DNA from 3 places in the Arthrobacter sp. 35/47 genome. Region 2 is predicted to be linked to each of the others. Evidence: riboswitches for the same ligand, from Rfam matches in the RefSeq annotation. Region 2 holds a riboswitch; each other region holds the start of a gene.
What was found. A riboswitch is a leader RNA that binds a small molecule or an ion and turns the genes downstream of it on or off. The one in region 2 is predicted to bind S-adenosylmethionine.
Positions count from the first base shown of each region.

Region 1: linked by a shared signal. The riboswitch ahead of X803_RS0105820 (OsmC family protein) and the one ahead of X803_RS20935 (rhodanese-like domain-containing protein) in region 2 are both predicted to bind S-adenosylmethionine.
Region 3: linked by a shared signal. The riboswitch ahead of X803_RS0115985 (aminotransferase class V-fold PLP-dependent enzyme) and the one ahead of X803_RS20935 (rhodanese-like domain-containing protein) in region 2 are both predicted to bind S-adenosylmethionine.

Region 1 covers NZ_KI914589.1:60,585-67,054, reverse strand. Annotated here, with positions in the region: gene X803_RS0105830 (NAD(P)-dependent oxidoreductase) at 1-132, shown strand, start outside; gene X803_RS0105825 (sodium:solute symporter family protein) at 155-1,828, opposite strand; gene X803_RS0105820 (OsmC family protein) at 1,795-2,208, opposite strand; SAM riboswitch class IV at 2,340-2,457, opposite strand; gene X803_RS0105815 (MarR family winged helix-turn-helix transcriptional regulator) at 2,597-3,094, opposite strand; gene X803_RS18105 (hypothetical protein) at 3,209-3,448, opposite strand; gene X803_RS0105805 (zinc-dependent alcohol dehydrogenase family protein) at 3,655-4,692, shown strand; gene X803_RS0105800 (putative Ig domain-containing protein) at 4,707-6,470, opposite strand, start outside.
Region 2 covers NZ_KI914586.1:101,673-108,142, forward strand. Annotated here, with positions in the region: gene X803_RS0104385 (multicopper oxidase family protein) at 1-1,109, opposite strand, end outside; gene X803_RS0104390 (O-succinylhomoserine sulfhydrylase) at 1,290-2,495, opposite strand; gene X803_RS20935 (rhodanese-like domain-containing protein) at 2,566-3,108, opposite strand; SAM riboswitch class IV at 3,115-3,240, opposite strand; gene X803_RS0104400 (aminodeoxychorismate lyase) at 3,355-4,209, opposite strand; gene pabB (aminodeoxychorismate synthase component I) at 4,279-6,318, opposite strand; gene X803_RS0104410 (LysE family transporter) at 6,322-6,470, opposite strand, start outside.
Region 3 covers NZ_KI914619.1:102,987-109,456, reverse strand. Annotated here, with positions in the region: gene X803_RS20660 (metal ABC transporter ATP-binding protein) at 1-57, opposite strand, end outside; gene X803_RS0116000 (metal ABC transporter substrate-binding protein) at 54-959, opposite strand; gene X803_RS22435 (hypothetical protein) at 1,065-1,229, shown strand; gene X803_RS0115990 (class I SAM-dependent methyltransferase) at 1,292-2,074, opposite strand; gene X803_RS0115985 (aminotransferase class V-fold PLP-dependent enzyme) at 2,173-3,531, opposite strand; SAM riboswitch class IV at 3,574-3,688, opposite strand; gene hisN (histidinol-phosphatase) at 3,746-4,570, opposite strand; gene X803_RS0115970 (cold-shock protein) at 4,724-4,927, opposite strand; gene rsgA (ribosome small subunit-dependent GTPase A) at 5,103-6,224, opposite strand; gene aroA (3-phosphoshikimate 1-carboxyvinyltransferase) at 6,221-6,470, opposite strand, start outside.

The DNA.
Region 1 (6,470 bases), on a different contig from region 2:
GGAGCCGGCCTGGCAACGCCGGTCGCTGCCGCCGCTGAACAGCTGTACCTTCTCGGCCAGGCCCAGGGCCTCGCCGCTGCGGATGATTCCGCCGTCATCCGCGTCGTCGCGCCCACCAGGCGCACTGCCTGATATCACGGGCGGGTTGGCGGGGTCAGTCCAGTGAAGCCACGCGCTCGTCCTGACCGCGGAGAACCGACGCTTCCAAGGCCCCTTGCCCGCTCGCCGGTACAGCCAGAAGGAACGCTGCGGCTGCACCGGCTGTGGTGACACAGAAGATGGCCAGCCCGGTGAAGCCCAACGGATGCATCACATTCCAGAAGCCAGCGGCAACAATGGCGAGAGCTGTGCCTGTTGCCAGCGCGGCGTACCCCTGAAGTTCCCGTTTGCGGCTGCGGGTCCGCTGCCACTGCGCGGTGAGCAGTGTCAGAATCACCAGTGTGAGCACATTGGCGGACATGCCTACCCATACGGGGTGTATCCCGTAGAGAAAGCTCGACGGCGACCAATCGCTGAAGTGGTACCACGACAGACCGGTGGTGAAGCCGACAAGCATTGCCGCATAGGCCGCGCCCCGAGTTGCCAGCGGCCAGAACAGCACCGCGAGCACGGGTGCAAGCGTTGCCCCATTTCGTAGAGTCCACGCCAGCACGTTCCACCATGCAGATTCCTCAGAGCGCAGGAACGCGAAAATGATCATCAGGACGGTCAACAGGACCAGTGCCCAGCGGGTATACCGCACGAGGTCGTCCTCGGTGGCTTGCGGCCTGAGGGCCCGCCCCACGTCACGCCCGAGGCTGGTGGCTCCGGAGAACTGGCATGGAGCTGCCCATCCGAGTGCGCACGCCCACACGCCGAGAAAGAAGACACCGGCAAGCGGAGCCGGTAGTACCTCGGCTATATAGAGGGGAACTGCCACGAGACCAAGGTCCTGGGCGGGCACTATTACTGCTGCCGCCACGCCGAGCAGCGTGCCAATGAGGATGAAGGGTATTCCGAGTCCAGCCGCATACAGCATGCCCCGGCGGCCGTCTTCAGGCGTGCGGCAGGACATGGTCATCTGGAACGCAGCCTGGGCAAGGAGGACATTGACTATGAAAGTGCCGAACCAGGCAACGATGAGGGTCAATCCGGCGTTGCCCAGCTGGAACATTTCCGGCCGCTCCCCAGCAAGCCGGCCCAGACCATCAAAGCCTGGATTGATGAAGAATGCGGCTAGCCCCACGGCCAGCATGGCGACAAAAACCATGCAGTTGGCTTTCTGGGTCAGCGCCACCGCCCGCATGCCGCCTGCGGACAGGAAGATCAGGAGAAGCAGTGCCGTCACCACGATGGAAGTCTCGATGGACAGCGCCGTGAACGCATGCAGGGCGGAAGCGAAAGCTATGGCCGTTGCCACCGACCACATGGGAAAGGTGAACGCCGTGATGGTTCCGGCGATGGCCTGGGCCGTGCGGCCAAAACGCTCCCCAATCATTCCGGTGACGGTGACCACCAACCGCTTGCGCAAGGGCTTTACCAGGATGAGCGCGATCAGCAGCACCTGTACTGTTTCGGCTACGCCGTACCATATCGCTGAAATGCCGGTCCGGTAACTGAGTTCGAGAATGGCGATGTAAGAGGACCCCGAAAACAGTCCCGTGATGCAGAATGCGACAGTCCAGGGGCCGAACGTCCTGCTTCCGACGAAAAACCCTTCCCCGCGGTCGGCCCGTTTGTGCGCGGTTCTGCTGGCCAGGGCAAGCGCCACCGTATAAACGAAGGCGAGCCCCAGGGTCCAGGCCCCTGCGGCCGTCACTTCGCCGTCCCGTGCGCGCCAATGTTCCACTCGACGGTGAAAGCGACTCCGGCGTCCCGGAGCAGGTTGATGGCCGGGCAACGCTTTTCCACCTGGCTCGTGAACGCTTCCAGCCGATCCTCGGGAATTGCGGCCTGGAGGTTGACTGTGAGGGTGAAGTCCTTGAAATGGGGCGAGACGTCCGCGGTTCCTTGGAACCCACGTACATCCTGGTGCGCATGGGAGAAGGTTTCGACGGATTCGACAGCGAACCCTTGCTCATTGGCTACGGTTTCGATCACCACTGTGACGCAACCATTCACAGCACCAACCACGTATTGCATGGGTGTGGGAGACGCATCGGTACCGCCGATCGGAACCGGCTCATCCGTGCGGAAGATAAAGCCGCGTGATTCGATCCGCGTAATCATGGAGCCTTCCCAGACTCCTGTGGCTCGTACACTTTTCAGCCATGCGGCGTCAGCGGTCAAGCCATGCACTGGCGCGTGAAGGGAATCGGTCACGAACTACTCCTGTACCTCACAGGGCGTTCCACGTGGAGACGCCGTACTTGCCGGCACGGGGTCCTCCATGCGGCCTAATCATCACCTGGAGCACCCCGCTACGACATAGAGGGTTGCTGTCCAGCCGGCCAGGGCTTGTGGCTGGAGCTCATGATTGGGCCCAAATTTATCCCAGGCGGTACGCCCGGCCAAACCACGACGACGTCAGGTTACGACGGGGCGGCAACCAAGCGTTGGCCGTTATCGCGCAGTTCTGGACCGTTCAGGGTCATATCCGCCGAAGAAGTACGTGGGCTCAGCCCGTCGCCGACGACCGGGAGCCGTCTTCCTGGGTGCTGATCTTCGGCACTAGCTTCAAGGGCGTGCGTTTCTGGTCGGCCTCGGTGTCGAGGCCGAGCGCCCTTATGCGACTGATGAGTTCAGCGCGAAGCTGTTCATCTGAACCAAGAGTGCGCTCCTGCTCCTCTTCGATCGCGTCAGCGCGGTCCAGCAGCTTCCGCCCCTCCTGGGTGATTCGCAATTGAACGCTCCCCTGGTCACGCGCCCTACCGCTCTGCACTATCAGGCCGCTGTGCTCAAGGCGCTCGATCAGCTTCGCCAGCGTCTCCGGCCGCACCCGAAGCTTCTGTCCGATCTCGGACCGGCTCGCCGCCAACCCCTGGGACAGGACGCGAAGGACCGCCATACCTGCGGGCGTGATATCCAGGCTCCGGAAGAGATCGGTCGAGGTGTTTTCAGTTAATCGGGCGGCGGTATTCAGTAACCGATTGGTTGGCCATTGGGCTAAATCCATAATCATCCCTACTGCCGCGTATAAGCGGCACCGCTATTTGTCCAGGGCTGCTGTCGGGGGTGACCGAGATGAAGAGGCTTTCAGCTATTCACTGAGTGCGCGGTTACCCCGCTGTCAGGAGGCCTGGTAGCGCACTCCAGCCGAGCGGAAAAGCCCACCGTTCTCGCGGCGATCCAGCTCGGCCTTCACCTCGTCAAGGCGCACTTCTGTCTCCCACGAGAACCATCCGTTGGAGTATTCCGCGTCCATCTGGCGCCTCAACCTGCTGTGCACAACGTGCAAGGCCTCGTCCTCCAATGCCTCCAGATCCTCTGGCATGGGGGTGCCCGGCGTCAACCTGAATTTGCTATTCATTACAACTCCTCCACTGACACAAGCCGCCTTCAAGGAATTTGAAGCTTACCGAAAACCGGAAGCAATGCAATCTTCGCCAAGGCAATCACATTCCAATTAAGAGGGCCGCTGCGGTGCCTTCGGCTCGCTGCCGCACACCTCGTGGTTCGTTCCGGAGTACGTCCTGCGTACGTCCCCGTCGCGCTGCGGCGGATTAGACTCCAGCAATGCGCGCAGTAGTTTTCGATCAGGTCCAGGGAACGCCCGGAGTCCGCGAGGTACCAACGCCCACGGCACCCCCGGGCGGCGTCGTCGTCAAGGTTCTGGCCACCGGACTGTGCCGCAGTGACTGGCACGCCTGGGCAGGCCACGAGAACATCACTTTCCCGCACGTGCCCGGCCACGAACTTGCCGGCGTCATCACGGAGGTGGGTGCCGGCGTCGTTTCCTGGCGGGAGGGTGACCGCGTAACTGTCCCCTTTGTCTGCGGCTGCGGCCGGTGTGACTGGTGCCTGTCGGGGAACGCGCAAGTGTGCCCCGATCAGGAGCAGCCGGGCTTCACGCACTGGGGCTCGTTCGCTGAGTACGTTGCCCTGCACGCTGCGGACACCAATCTGGTGGCGATCCCGGAGCGGGTGGATTTCGCGACAGCGGCGAGCCTCGGCTGCCGCTTTGCCACGGCGTACCGCGCATTGGTGGGCCGCGCCCGGGTCACGAGGGACGAGTGGGTGACCGTCGTCGGAGCCGGCGGGGTAGGACTGAGCGCGGTGATGATTGCCCGCGCGCTGGGTGCCCGGGTGATCGCGGTGGACCGGAACAGGGAGGCCCTCGAGGTCGCGTCGAGGCTTGGCGCGGAACATACCCTCATGGCCGACGGCGCTGACATCCCTGCCGCCGTGATGGACCTTACCGGCGGCGGCAGCCAGGTAGCCGTCGACGCCGTCGGCAGCGAGCAGACCTGCGCCGACGCCGTCCTGAGTCTCCGACGCCGTGGCCGGCATGTTCAAATTGGGCTGCTGCCACCCGTCAACGGGAACCCCCGGGTACCCATGGCACGGGTGATCGCCTGGGAACTGGACCTGCTGGGCAGCCACGGCATGGCGGCCGCCGACTATCCGGGAATGCTGGCATTGATCGAGGAGGGGTCACTGCGGCCGGATCTCCTGGTTGAACGCACCGTTGGCCTCGCCGAGGCGGCTTCCCTGCTGCCGGGGTTCGACCGGGCAAAACCCGCGGGCATGACGATGATCGATCCCGCGCTCTAAGCCGACCGGGAATCTTATTTCAACGTCACGTTGATGGACGCTGAACCGCCGGTGCTGCTCTTCACCGTGATGTTTCCGGGGTTGCTGGCCACGTTGCTGAAGGTGGCGCGGTAGCGTCCGCCGCCTTCATTGCGCAGGGTTCCGATCAGTTCATTGGTGGAGGTTTTGAAGACGCGGAGCGTGGCGGAGGAGTTGGTGCTTCTGGCCTCGACGCCGAGCGTTCGTTTGCTCGCGGTGTAGTCTGCCCGCTGGATCGAGACGGTGTCGGCGGCGGGCGGCGGCGCACCGGGCGCCACCGACAGGAAGGCGAACCGGCTGTCGGCGCCGAGCGTCGCCGTGATGACGGCGGTGAAGTTGGACGTCACGGGCTGGGTAGTCACCGTGAAGTTGGCACTGGTCTGTCCTGCGGAGACGGTGACCGACGGCGGAACGTTGGCGACCGTCGGTTCGCTGTTGGTCAGCGTCACCGTAGTCCCGCCCGTCGGTGCGGGAAGGGTAATGGTCACCGTGCCGGTGGAGGAGTTGCCGCCGGTCACGTCCGCCGGATTGACTGATACCCCAGAAAGAGCCGGCGAGTTGGTGGTGCCGGTGACGGTGACGCTGCGGGCCGCCGAATAGTCGCCCGCACCATCCGGATTGACCGCCTGCACCCGCCAGAAATAGGTGCCGTTGGCAAGGTTGCTGCTCACGGTCGCCTGGGTCACGTCACCGGCAGTAGTACCCACCGCCGCGGTGCTCGTGAAGCCCGACGACGCGCTGACCTGCCAGTTATACGCTGTGATCCCCTGCGGGTCCGCCACCGCGTTCCAGGAGATGGTGAACGGGGTGGTAACCGAGGCCCCTTCGGCGGGGCTGGCGAGAGTGGGGCTTGCCGGCAGCTGCGGCGGTTCCTCGGGCGGGTTGATGGTGATGCTGAACGTACCGGTCGCGGACTGACCTGCCGAGTCAGTGACCCTGAGGGTGAAAGTGAAGGTCCCCGCCGTCGTCGGTGTGCCCTGGATACGGCCGGGTGAAGCCTGCAGCGCCAGGCCGGGAGGGAGCGTGCCTGCGGTCCGGGTCCATGAATAGGGTGTGGTGCCACCGTCCGCAAAAACACCGACGGCGTACGCAGCACCAACGGTTCCGGCGGGAAGCGTGCTGGAGCTCGTGATGACCAGTGGCCGGGCTGCGTTGATGGTGATGGTGAACTGACGGGTGGCGCTGTTGCCTGCCTGATCGGTGGCGCGGACGGTGAACGTTGAGGTCTGGATGGTGGTGGGGCGTCCGGAGATCAGGCCGGACGACGGCGCGAAGTCACTCAGCGACAGACCTGCCGGGAGTGCGCCGGCGGCAATCGACCATCGGATGGAACCTTCGCCGCCGCTGCCGGTGACGAAGTTGTTGTAGTCGGTGCCGACGTTGCCGCTGGGGAGCGGCCGGTCGTCGATGGCGAGCGAGCTGGCTGGCGGCTGGGACGTGACCGTACATCCCGAGAGGGTGGCCGTGCGCGGAGTGGCGGAGCCGTCGTTGACGTCAACGGTGCAGTCTGAGGGCGGTGTGTAGTTACTGCGCTCGACGCGGAACTTTCCGCCGGAATCGCTTCTGCCCATCACCACGCCGTCCACCGTGATGTCCCGGCCGGCGAGCGCGGTGCCCTCGATGCGCAGGTTGGATCCGCTCAGTTCTGCGCGTGAAACGGTGACGGCGGCCGCTGCCGACTCTGCGCCGGCAATCAGGAAGGTGAAAGCGAGCAGGAGCACGGCGACAATCGCGGATCTTCGTCGAAGTGCTTCAGAAGT
Region 2 (6,470 bases):
TTGGCGAGCACGGTGGGAAGCCTGAGCGCTGTGGGATCATTCCGGTCAAACGCATCATCCGTGACGTCGAACGCCATGACGCGCCTGGTGTTGCCGTACTCGGTGTTGTTGTCCAGCGGCAGGTTCTGCAGCTCGACCCGCTGGCCGGCGCGGTAGCGGGAGAAGTCGATCAGGACCTCGTAGCGCTCCGAATTCGCGTGCCGGTACTGCCCCACAGGAATCGCCCGGGGCGTGAGCCCTCCGTCGGTCGCAACAACGGTCAACGGCTCTCCGGTGCTGAGCCTGAATTTGAAAGCGCGTGAGATTCCGCAGACCAGCACACGGAAGCGGTAGATCCGGCGCTTGACCTTCATGACAGGCCAGGGCACCCCGTTCACCAGGTTGATGTCACCCCACAGACCGCTGTGCCCGCGGTCATCGTAGTAGGGGTTTCCGTCCGCGCGGAGCTGGATGTCGCTCACCATGAGAGGCACGTCGAACTCGCCCTGGGGGAGGAGCGCCCGCTCCACCGGGTCGTGGATCTGGTACATCGCGACCAGCCCGGAATACGCGTTCTGCGCCGTGTAGTGGACGCCGTGGTCGTGGTACCAGAGTGTCCGGGCCGGCTGGAAATTGGGGTAGAGGTAGTCCTTCCGGAACCCGGGAAGCGTGGTGTCGGAGGCATAGCCGTCGTACTGGGGCAACGATGCCGATCCGTGGAGGTGCGTGGAGGTCGCCAGCGGTGTGCCGAAGTCCGGGTGCGACTGGGGAAGTTGGTTCCGCATGGTCACTACGGCGTGGGTGCCCTGGTTGATGCTGATGGTGGGGCCGGGGAAGATCCCGTTATACCCGAGGATCCGGGTTTTCAGCCCGGGTACCAGGGACGCTACTGCGGCCTGCTGCGTGATCCGGTAGAAATTCTGCGGCTTTCCGTCGAGGGGATTGATGCCGGTCCGGTACGGGGCCAGGAACGGCGGCCGCGTGAATGCAAGGAGGTACGGCTTCAGTTTCGAGCCGTCCAGAACCGGTGCGGACTGGGCACTGATGGAGGAGAGAGGAGCGGTGAGAGTTGCGGCGGCGAGCGCGCCGAAACCACCCATCGCAAGAAAATTGCGCCTGCTGATAGACATTGCTGCCATCCCTTTCCAAAGATTTTCTCTTGGCGGGACGCGCATCGGGAGGCGTATCAGACGCCTGCCCCAGACTCCGTTCTCGATGTGGTCTCAGCTGACAAGGATGCTCCTGGGTGCTTGGAGAAACCTTGGACGATCGTTTTCCTTACCCGACGGAACCCCGGAACCTCCTACGGGTCAGGAAGTAAGCGCCTTTCCGAGGTCGGACTGCAGGTCGCTCACATCCTCAAGGCCCACCGAAAGCCGAACGACGCCGTCGGACAGGCCAATCGCCGCACGCCCGTCTTGGCCCATGGCGCGGTGGGTTGTGGTTGCGGGGTGGGTGATCAGTGTCTTCGAATCGCCCAGGTTGTTCGAGATGTCGATGATCTCAAGGGCGTCGAGGAGCGCGAAGGCGCGTTCCTTGCCCCTGTCCGCGGGCGCATCCAGTTCGAAGGTCACCACTGTTCCCCCGGCGGTCATCTGCGCGGCAGCAAGATCGAACTGCGGGTGCGATTCCAGTAGCGGGTACCGTACCCAGTTCACCGCCGGCTGCGCCTCAAGCCACCTGGCCAGCGTCAGCGCCGAGGAGGACGCGTGGTTCACCCGCAGCGACATGGTCTCCAGCCCCTTGAGCAGGGTCCACGCGTTGAAGGAGGACAGAGCCGGGCCGGTGTGCCGCATGAGCGTTTTGACCGGGCCCTCGATGAATTCCCGGCGCCCGAGGATCGCTCCGCCCAGCACCCTGCCCTGGCCGTCCATGTGCTTGGTTCCGGAATAGACGACGACGTCGGCGCCCAGATCGGTGCACCGCTGCAGCAGCGGCGTGGCGAAGACATTGTCGACCACAACCTGCGCACCGGCCGCGTGGCCCAGTTCCACGACCGCGCGGATGTCCACGATCTCCTGCATCGGGTTGGACGGTGACTCGAAGAACACAGCCGTGGTGGGGACGCTGAGCGCCTCCTCCCACTGCGCAAGGTCCCAGCCGTCCACAAAGACCGTCTCCACACCCCAGCGCGGCAGGATTTCGTTGAGGATCACAAAGCAGGAACCGAACAGGCTCCGGGATGCGACCACCCGGTCGCCGGCGGCCAGAAGTGCACCCAACGCGGTAAAGACTGCGGACATGCCGCTCGCGGTGGCGAAGCAGGCTTCAGCCCCTTCCAGCAGCCGCAGGCGCTCCTGGAACATGGCGACCGTTGGGTTGCCGTACCGGGAGTAGACAAACCGGTCGACGTCCCCGGTGAACGCGGCCTCCGCCGCCGCCGCGGAGGAATAGACAAAACCCGAGTTCAGAAAGAGAGCCTCGGAGGTTTCCTCGAAGTTCGACCGCACCAGCCCGCCGCGAACCGCGAGCGTGTCCGGAGACCAGCCGGCGACGTCGTCGTCCGGCCGTTGAATGCGGGGGTACCCCCCGTTGCCGGCGATGGGTTCGCGGCCGGTTGCCGGGGAGAACGACGACGGCGTCGGCTCACTCACCGGCGTGGCCGTGGCTGTCCGTCGGCTGGTCAGAGCCGCGCCCGGCGGTACCTGGGTTCGCTTCAGAAGCGCTGGTTTCTGGGCCCGTGGCGGTTCCTGGGTGCACTGCGGTTTCTGAGTGCACTGCGGTTTCTGCGTGCACAGCGGTGGCGAGGCCGCTGGAGCGCCAGCCGCCGTCGGCTTCGAAACCGTGCAGCACGTTGAACGCGGTGTGGCCGGCAGCCGCGGCGCTCTGTGCGGCAGCAACCGAACGGACGCCGGAGCGGCACAGGAACAGCAGTTCCCTGCCCTTGAGGCCGTTCAACTGGTTGAGGAAGGAGACGTTGCGGGAGCCGTCGGAACGGTTCCATTCGAGGAAGAGCGGCACCGTGCCGGCGTCGGTGAGGTCGGGGACACCGACGCTGCGCCACTCTTCCACCGTGCGGACGTCCACGAGGACGGCGCCCTTGCTCACTCGCTCCACCGCTTCGCGGGGTGTGATGTTGCCGGCGTAGCCCTCAGCAGGCTGGGAATGGGGAATGGAATGCTGTGACACTGTGTCTCCTCACGCTGTGCACGCTGGTGATCGTGGATCCTGATCGGTGTGCCGAGTAGTCACCTGAGGCACCCCGCCGTGAAAGAGGGTTGCCGGCCAGCAAGTCAGGGCTTGGCGCTGGCGCTCGTTACTCCGGACTGAAACGTAGCACCGGCGGCGGCCCGGTTGCCACGCCGGGCCGTAACCTGCGGTAACGCCTGAAGCTGGTAACGCCTGGTCCTCCCGGAAGTGCCTGGGACGAAGTGCCTAGGACACTGAGTCGACGAGCGCACCCAGCTCGGCCGTAAGCTCCGGGGAGACAGTCACGGGCTTGCCGTCGATCGACTCCACCTCGGCGAGCAAACGGACGCTCGAAATCAGCCAGACGCCGTCGGAGGCGAAGAGATCCGGGGGCACCAGCGGTCCATAGCCGAGTTCCCAGCCGGCGCTGCGGGCAGCAGCAAACAGTGCGCCCTGCGAGGTGCCGGGCAGAATCCCGCTTTCCAGCTGCGGCGTGATGAGGTGCTTGACGCCGTTGCGGACGCGGGCAATCAGGACGGTCGACGTAGGGCCCTCCAGCACCTTCCCATCGGATGAGGTGAAGATGACGTCGTCCGCCCCGTGGGACCGCGCATGGCGCAGGGCTGCCATGTTCACGGCGTAGGAGAGGGTTTTTGCGCCCATCAGCAGCCACGGCGCGCGCTGTCCCACCGTACTGTCGTAGCCGCGGTCAAGCAGGAGCACGGCCAGGCGCCGCCCACGCAGGCCCTCGGGCACGGGAGAGACCAGCACCCAGGCGGTCGCGCCCGCTCCCTCTTCCCCGCGGGTGGCCACGAGCTTGACCACCAGGTCGCCGTCGTCGTCGGTTTCCGTCAGCGCGGTGGCGATGGCACGTTCCCAGACGTCCGACGCCGGGACGTCCAGTTCCATCGCTTCGGCGGACGTCGCCAGCCGGGCCAGGTGCGCCTGGAGCTTCCGGGGTGTGCCGCGGACGGCGAGCATGGTCTCGAAAATCCCGTCTCCGCGCGTGACGCCCGTGTCCGTGACCTTGAGCTGGGGCTGGGACGCATCAGCGATCCGTCCGGCGGGGTAGGCGGGATCCAGGAACACCAGAACAGTCATGCGCCCAAGCCTAGCGACCGAGGGCCCCGCGGTGAGCGAAGCGAGGCGTGGGAGGGCGGGGTTGGGACGTCAGTCCGGGAACGCCGTTCCGAGGGCCGACAGCACGCCGAAAGCCTTTGTCCGCACCTCCTCCCACTCGTCAGCGGGATCGGAATCGGCGGTGATCGCACCGCCCACGCCGAGCGTGAGGAGGGTGCCGCCGTCGTCGTCCTCCAGTACGAGGGTGCGGATGACGACGGCGAGGTCCGCCGCCCCGTCGAGCGAAAAGTAGCCGGCCGCGCCGGAATAGATGCCGCGGGGCGCCCCCTCGAGCCGGTCGAGGATCGCCATGGTGCTGATTTTCGGAGCGCCGGTCATCGAACCGGCAGGGAACGCGGCGGCAATGGCCTCGGCACGGGAGGACCCGGGGCGTAGCCGGGCGTCGATGGTACTCACCATCTGATGGACGGTCGCGTACGTTTCGATGTCACACAGGCGGCTCACCGTCACGGTGCCGGGTACCGCCAGATGGGAGAGGTCGTTGCGCAGGAGATCCACGATCATGATGTTCTCCGCGCGGTCCTTGGTGCTGGTGCGCAGGTCTTCCTGCAGGGCGGCGTCCTCGCCGGGGTCCGGGGACCGGCGCCGGGTTCCCTTGATCGGTTCGGCGCGCATTCCGCCGGTCGAATCGAGCCGCAGGAACCGTTCCGGGGAGGTGCTCGCAACCGCAAGCCCTGGGAACGCGAGGAAGTGGGCAAAGGGCGCTGGATTGGACCGGCGGAGGGCGAGGTAGGCCTCGAGCGGCTCCAGCCCGGTGTCTTCGCGGGCCGTCAGCGCTGTGGTCAGGCAGACCTCGTAGGAATTGCCGTCCGCAATCTCGGCCGCTGCCGAACGGATGTTCCTCAGGTACTGCTCCCTCGTATCCCGAGCTATGAAGCGTGGGGCCGGCAGGGAAGCGGCCGGCGCAGCGGGACGGCCGCCGGACAGAATCACGGCGCGTGCACGGTCCAGCCAGGCATCGGCGTCATCGTCGCGGAAGCCGTCGCGCAGGGTAAGCAGGTAGGTGCGCTTCTCCCGGTGATCAAGGACAACGGCGCGGCCGGCGAAGAGCAGGGACGCATCCGGCACCGTGGAGGGCATCTCAGCGCGGCCGCCGGTTTCGCGCTTCAGTTCGTAGCCCAGGTAGCCGAGCCAGCCGAGGGCAAACGGCCCGGGATAGATATCGGGCGACCGGACGGCACGCCGGCCCCAGACCCCGTCAAGCCAGCGGAAGAACGGGCCGGCGATCCGCGCAGTAACCGGGCCACTGGTGACGAGGGTAGTCCCGCCGGAGTGCTGGGCAAGCTGCCCGTACCGGCCACCGTCATCGGCGAGGATGGAAAACCGGCTTCTGCCCTGGGTATCTTCGGCGGCGGAGCTGTCCAGCCAGGCGGCGGACCCCGAGCCGGCGTAGAGCTCGCGGAATACCGCTTCAGCGTCCGGTAAGGCGCGGAGCATCTCGACCTGAAGGGTGAGCCCCCGCCGCGCGGCCCGTTCCATTGACATGAAAGACTCGCACTGCGGCAGGCCGGTCAGCGCACGGCGGAGCTGATCCGGAACGGCATTCCCACGATGGCCCTGCACCAGGAGATCCGCGTGATCGGCGGGCCGGTCGGACACCAGCCAGTTGTCTTCCTGGTCAGACCAGCGCTGCCAGAACGGTGCGTAGGTGTCGCCGTCGCGGGCCAGGGCGCTGGTCCGGCGCAGGTCGTCGTCGGCGTCGATCCAGATCACCACATCGAGGAGGTCACGGGCGGCAGCGCAGGCCGCACCCACTCCCTCGACCACCACGATGTCAGCGGGCTGCGTTAGGCGGGTGCCGCCGTCGTCGTTCGCGGACCAGTCCCAGGCTGTCCACCGGGCAGGCTCCCCGGCGGAAAGCGGAGTCAGCACGGTCCGGACGTACCGTTCCAGGCCATCGGCGAGGCCGTCCCATCCGGGGTAGATGTCCTCGAGGTGGAACAGGCTGACGGTATGGTGTTCGCGCAGGAGCGCAGCCAGTTCCACGGCGAGGGTTGTCTTGCCGGCGCCGGAACGGCCGTCCACGGCAATCAGCAGCGGAACGACGGCGTTGGCTGGCTTGTGTGCCATGGGTCAGGCGAAGGCCAGCAGAGCGCCCACGGCAACGAAGAGACTGCCGAAGATGCGGTTGAGCAGGCGTTGTCCGCGCGGCCCGCTGGTGAACCGGCTGAACGAGCGCGCCGCGGCGGCGAAAAACAGCCACATCACCATGACATCGATGA
Region 3 (6,470 bases), on a different contig from region 2:
GCTGAGCCGGTCGACGACGATCGCCGGCTCGGTAGGGTTCAGGGAGGTCTGGTTCATGGTGTCAATCCTTCGACGATGAGGTTGATGTCGTGCCGCAGGAGATCGAGGAAGGTGGGGACCGGTCCGTCAGCCTCCGACAGGGAATCCACGTAGAGCGGACCGGCCAGCGCCGCACCGGTGCTGCGCGCCACCTGTTCCTGCGCCGACGGGTTCACGGTCGATTCACAGAACACGGTGGGCACTTCGTGTTCCTCGACGAAGGCGATCACGTCCAGGATCTGCCGGGGTGTGCCCTCATTGTCGGAGTTGACCGGCCAGATGAACGCTTCCTCCAGTCCGGCATCGCGGGCGAGGTAGGAAAAGGCTCCCTCGCACGTCACGAGCGCCGGGGTAGCCGCGTCTGCCTCGAAAGCGCCCTGCAGATCAGTCAGCAGGGCTTCGAGTTCCTGCTTCAGTTCCTTCCCGTTCGCTGCGTAATCACCGGCGTGTTCCGGATCAAGGTCCGATAGCGCTACCACGATGTTCTCCACATAGATCTGTGCCGCCTTGGGCGACATCCAGGCGTGGGGGTTGGGGAGTCCCGCATAGTTCCCGGACCTGATGTCGACCGGATCGACGCCCTCCGAGAGCACAACGTGGGGAGCGTCCACAGAGAGCACAAACCGCTCAAACCAGCGTTCCAGGCCCAGCCCGTTGTCAAGGATCAGGTCTGCGTCCTGTGCGTTGATGAGGTCGGAGGGCGTCGGCTCATAGCCGTGGATTTCCGTCCCGACCTTGGTGATGGACTCGACGCGGATGTGTTCCCCGGCCACGGAACGGGTGAGGTCCGCAAGGACCGAGAACGTGGTGAGGACAACCGGGCGGGGATCCGCCTCGGCTGCTGTGCGATCTGTCTGGATACCGCACCCGGACAGCATGGACAGGCAGATGAGGTAAACCGGAACCCAAAATTTCGGCATGCCTAAATCTAACCCATACCGCACCGGGATTCCAGCGACGCCCTCGACACAGCGTGCCGTGGCGTGCATGGTTGGATCTGGGAACGATCAACAGGAGGATTTACCATGAGCGAGAACCCCCAGGCCGAGGAAGAGCCGCGCGAGCACTCGGAACAGCCTGCCGAAGGTGACAGGTCGCAGGATCCCTCGGATACCGGGACGCACTCCCAGGATCCGGCCGAGGGCTCCGACGTGGACGCAGGGTCCTCCGGACGTTCCTCGTCCGGATAGTCAGGCTCCGGCTGTAGTCAGACTCCCGATCTGAATCGGCTTCGGGCAGGAAAAGCGGAAGGTCAGACGCCCGCCGGGCACTCACCACCGGCTCTGACGGCACGCCATGAATAGGTGAGATAGGGCAGCTGGAGAATCGCGTCCTCCGCGTGTCCGAGGTGGTCGTGGAGATACCAGGACAGGTTTGCCTCCACCCTGGCGCGTACGCGGGCGGAAGCGTTCTGGTAGTAGCTTCGAGAACGGGCGAGCTCAATGACATCTCCGACCGGAAGGGTCTGTGTCCAGGCGACTACCGAGGACTCCGGCGTCGAAAAGAAGGGACCGAACTCCGGGCGGTAGGACGGCCGGAAGACGTCCCCGGCGTGCATGATGCGTGACAACCGGTGCACCCACGGCACGCCCACGTCCAGCTGGTTCCAGATCAGACCGAAAACACCGTCGGGTCGGAGAATACGCGCAGCTTCAGCGCTCGCCGATACCGGGTCACACCAGTGCCATGCCTGGGCGATGGTGACCACATCGACGCTCGAGGTGCCCAGCCGGGATGCCTCAGCCGTACCCTGCACCCGCCGCACCTGCGGAAGATGGTGTCCGAGCACCGACAGCATGTCCTCCGACGGGTCCACGGCCGTTACCTCGGGGCAGCGGCGGACAAGTTCGCGGGTGAATTTACCGGTGCCCGCGCCGATGTCGGCCGCGCGCTGCGCGCCCGCCGGCACCAGCCACTCCACGCTTTCCGCCGGGTACCCCGGGCGGACCCGCTCGTAGCGCTCGCTCTCCTGCAGGTAGCCCCGCGCCAACTCACGACGGCGGTGCTCTGCGAGGCGGGGACCCCCGGGACCCATGGCACAACTCCTGGCCGGACTAATAGGAACCCGTCAATTAAATCATCCGTTTTCCCACAGCAGCGCCGCCGGCAGCACTGACGGCCGGCCGGGGGCAGTCAGTCGGTGACGCACGGAGCGGCCCCCGCGGTGCCCGGGGTGGGTGGCGCCCATTCCGGAAAGGAACGGGTCTCGACGGCGGGCACCCAGCGCCCTGCGTCCACCACATAATCGGTTCCCAGACCGTTCCGGAGAAGGGAGGTGAGGCCGGTCAGCAGCCGGCCGACGTCGTCCTGGCGCGAGCCGAGACCAAAACTCGCCCGCAACGATCCGGAGGGCAGTCCCAGGCGCTTCAACAGAGGATGGGCGCAGAACTTCCCGTCTCTGAGTCCCACGCCATGCTCGGCGGACAGATACGCAGCGACGAGGCCGGCGTCGTAACCGTGGACCGAAAAGTTCACCACACCGATCGCGTCGGTGCTGTCCGTGAAGATGCGGTGGACGGTGACACCTGGAAGCGCCGCGAGCCCCTCGACGAGGGAGGTGCGCAGTAGTGATTCGTGCTCCAGCCAGTCCTTTGCGTCCAAAGCAGCAAGAACTTCCGTCGCATGCGCCAGCGCTGCGGCACCCAGGACGTTCGGCGAGCCGCCCTCATGGCGTGCCGGACCGGTGGCCCAGGACACCGAATCAACCTTCACCGTCTTCACCGCGCCGCCGCCTGCGAGATGCGGGGTGCCCGCGTCGAGCCAGTCCGGCCTTCCCACCAGTACGCCCGCGCCGAACGGCGCATACAGCTTGTGCCCGGAGAAGGCGACGTAGTCAATGCCGTCCCGCACGAGGTCAAGCCGCCGGTGCGGCGCCAGCTGGGCGGCGTCGACGACGATCCGTGCACCGTGGGCGTGGGCGGCGGAGGCGAACCGTGCGATCGGCAGCACCTCGCCTGTCACATTCGAGGCACCGGTGACCGCGAGCAGGCTGATCCCCCCGGAGGCGAGTTCCTCCTCCACGGCGGCAAGGGTGGCCTCGACGGTGTCTGCTGCGACGAGCCCGCGGTGGGGGCGGTCAAGCCAGGGCAGCAGGTTGGCGTGGTGCTCCAGGTCGAGGTAGAGCACCTCGCCGTCCTCCGGCAGGCAGCCCGCCAGGAGGTTGAGGGAATCGGTGGTGTTGCGGGTGAAGATGACCGCGTCATCCTCCCTGCCCCCGACGAAGGCCCGGACAATCCGCCGCGCGTTCTCATACAGGGAAGTCGAGATCTGTGACGCATACCCAGCACCGCGGTGGACGCTTGCGTAGTAGGGCAGGACGCTCTGCAGATAATCGCTGACCTGTGCCAGCGCCGGCGTCGATGCTGCATAGTCCAGATTCACGTACCGTACCGGCGTGCCGTCGATCAGCGGCGACTGCAGGTCGGCGCCAAGAACGTCCGCCAACGGCGATTCGGAAAGGTCCTGAATGGTTTCCAGGATGGCATTGCTCACGGATGTAACCCCACAGTGGTCTCAAGGGACCTGCAAAGGGAGGTCCCGCGCTTGCCGAACCACATTCTGATCCGGCCTGGTCGTCACCCGGGGCACCCCACCGCGGAAGGAGGGTTGCCGGCCAGCAAACCGGGGTTTAACGCTGGCACTCGTGACCTAGGAATCCAGAATAGGACAGACCGGAGGCATCCGCGCGCTTTGTTACGCGGCCGGCTCAGGCGCCGGCACCCTCCTGGAGCAGGTCATCCAGTGAGGGGTTGAGCGTCTTCAGCACATCGCTGTGCAGGATGCTGTTGGTGGCGAGCGCGTTTCCGCCGAACGGTCCGTCGGCACCTTCAAGCGAGGTGAACCGGCCGCCGGCTTCGGTGACGATGGGGACCAGCGCTGCCATGTCATACAGATTGAGTTCCGGCTCGCAGGCGATGTCCACGGCTCCCTCGGCCACCAGGCAGTAGGACCAGAAGTCGCCGTATGCCCGCGTGCGCCAGACTGACTCGGTCAGCGACATGAACTCGTCGAGATTTCCGCGCTGCTTCCACCCTGAGAGGCTCGAGTAGGAGAGGGAGGCGTCTTCCAGGCGGGACACGCTCGAGACCCGCAGCCGGGTTGCCGCGGCCAGCGACTTGCCCATGAACGCACCCGTGCCGGTCGCCGCCCACCAGCGCTTGCCGAGAGCGGGAGCACTGACCACCCCGACGACGGGGCGCCCCTCATCGACCAGCGCAATGAGTGTCGCCCACACGGGAACGCCTCGGACAAAGTTCTTGGTGCCGTCAATCGGATCAATGATCCAGCGGCGGGAGCCCGCACCGCTGCTGCCGAACTCCTCGCCTAGCACCGCGTCCCTGGGACGGGCGCGGGAGAGCTGTCCGCGGATGGCCTCTTCGGCTGACTTGTCCGCGTCCGTGACCGGTGTGAAGTCCGGCTTGGTCTCAACCGCCAGATCCAGTGCCTTGAACCTGGACATGGTCTGGTCGTCCACGGAGTCGGCCATCACATGGGCAAGGCGCAGGTCATCGTTGTAGCTCTGGAGGTTCATACTCTTCAACCTATATCCTCTGCACGCGCGGGTGCGGGAGGCCCGGGCCGAACGTGCCCAATGTATGCGTGGTGCCCTCCGGCGGCGGGCACGGTTAACGCAGGAAAGGGACACCGGCCGTCAGCCGGTGTCCCTTTCCTTGAAAACTAAGAGTTAGAGAACGGAGATGTTCTCAGCCTGGGGACCCTTGGGTCCCTGGGTGGTCTCGAAGCTGACCTTCTGGTTCTCCTCGAGCGAGCGGAAGCCGCCGGAGTTGATTGCGGAGAAGTGAGCGAAGACGTCAGCGCCGCCGTCATCAGGAGCGATGAATCCAAAGCCCTTTTCAGCGTTAAACCACTTGACTGTACCTGTTGCCATTTTATTCATTCCTTGAGTGTAGGATCCCCCCGTACTTCGGGGTTCCCGTCGCGGTGTTCATCTCGCCTGCAAAAAAAGCTTTCGAACTCCGTAGAGAAATCAAGGCTAAATATTCGTGCGCAACACAACAACTGGATTCAGTCTAGCAGGCTGCGGGCCGGTACGGGTGCACCGGCTACTGCTGTCCCAATTCCTTCGACCCCTGCGGCGTTTCGATGCCTGCGCCAAGGAGCCGTCGCAGGGAGGAAAGCCGCACCGGCCCGGACTCGCCGGCGTGCCCGGATTCCACCCAGTCGTCCAGTCCGCAGTTGACCGCGCTGTCATCATGCCTGCACCCTCGTTCGCACTGCTCGGTGCCGGGCGCGAGGTCGGGAAAGGCAGCGAGGATGCGGTCAGCATCCACATGGGCAAGGCCGAATGAACGAATTCCCGGCGTGTCGATGATCCACGTGCCCGGTGCGGAGTCGGCTGCCTTGAGGGCGTAGGCCGAGGACGAGGTGTGGCGTCCGCGCCCGGTGACAGCGTTGACGCCCCCGGTGGCGCGGTTGGCTCCCGTGAGCGCGTTGACCAGGGTGGACTTCCCGACGCCGGAATGCCCGAGGAGTACACTCACCCGGCCGTCCAGCAGACCCTTCAGCTGCGCGACCGCCTCAGGCGCCAGAAGTGCGGAAGCGCCGCTGGCGGACGTTGTCCGAACCGCGTCCGGGGTGGACGCCGTGCGGCTGGTGATGATGTGCAGGTCAAGGTGCTCGTAGTTGGCAAGGAGGCCTGCAGGATCCTGCAGGTCCGCTTTGGTGACGCACAGCAGCGGCTGGATGCCGGCGTCGTACGCGGCCACCAGCGCACGGTCGATGAAACCGGTCCGCGGCTCGGGGTTCGCCGCAGCAACAACAATCACCAGCTGATCGGCGTTGGCTACCACGGCCCGCTCCACCGGATCGGTGTCGTCGGCGCTGCGGCGCAGCAGGGTTCGGCGTTCCTGGATCCGGACCAACCGGGCAAGGGTGTCCGGCTCGCCGCTCACGTCACCCACCAGCGCCACGAGGTCCCCGGCGACGACGGGGGAGCGGCGCAGCTCCCGGGCGCGGGCGGCGATCACCACGCGCTCGGTTGCCTGGTCCTCATCGACGACGGCGGTATAGCGCCCGCGATCCACGGTGATGATCCGCCCGGTGACCGCATCCTCATGGGCGGGGCGATCCTTTGTCCGTGGGCGGGAACCTTTCTTGTTCGGCCTGATGCGGACGTCGGACTCATCCCAGGAGGAGGTACCGCGCCGGGATCCGCCGGACGTCACCGCGGGCCGCTCGGCTCAGCGGTGGCTGCGACGGCCTCCCACAGCTCGGGGAACTGCGGCATGGTCTTGCCTGTGGTCGCGATGTTCTCCACCTCGACGCCGTCCACCACGAGGCCCAGGATTGCGCCCGCCGTGGCCATGCGGTGATCGTCATAGGTGTGGAACGGTCCGCCGTGAAGCGCAGCCGGGCGGATGATCAGGCCGTCGGAGGTCTCCTCCGCATCGCCGCCCAGCCGGTTTATCTCG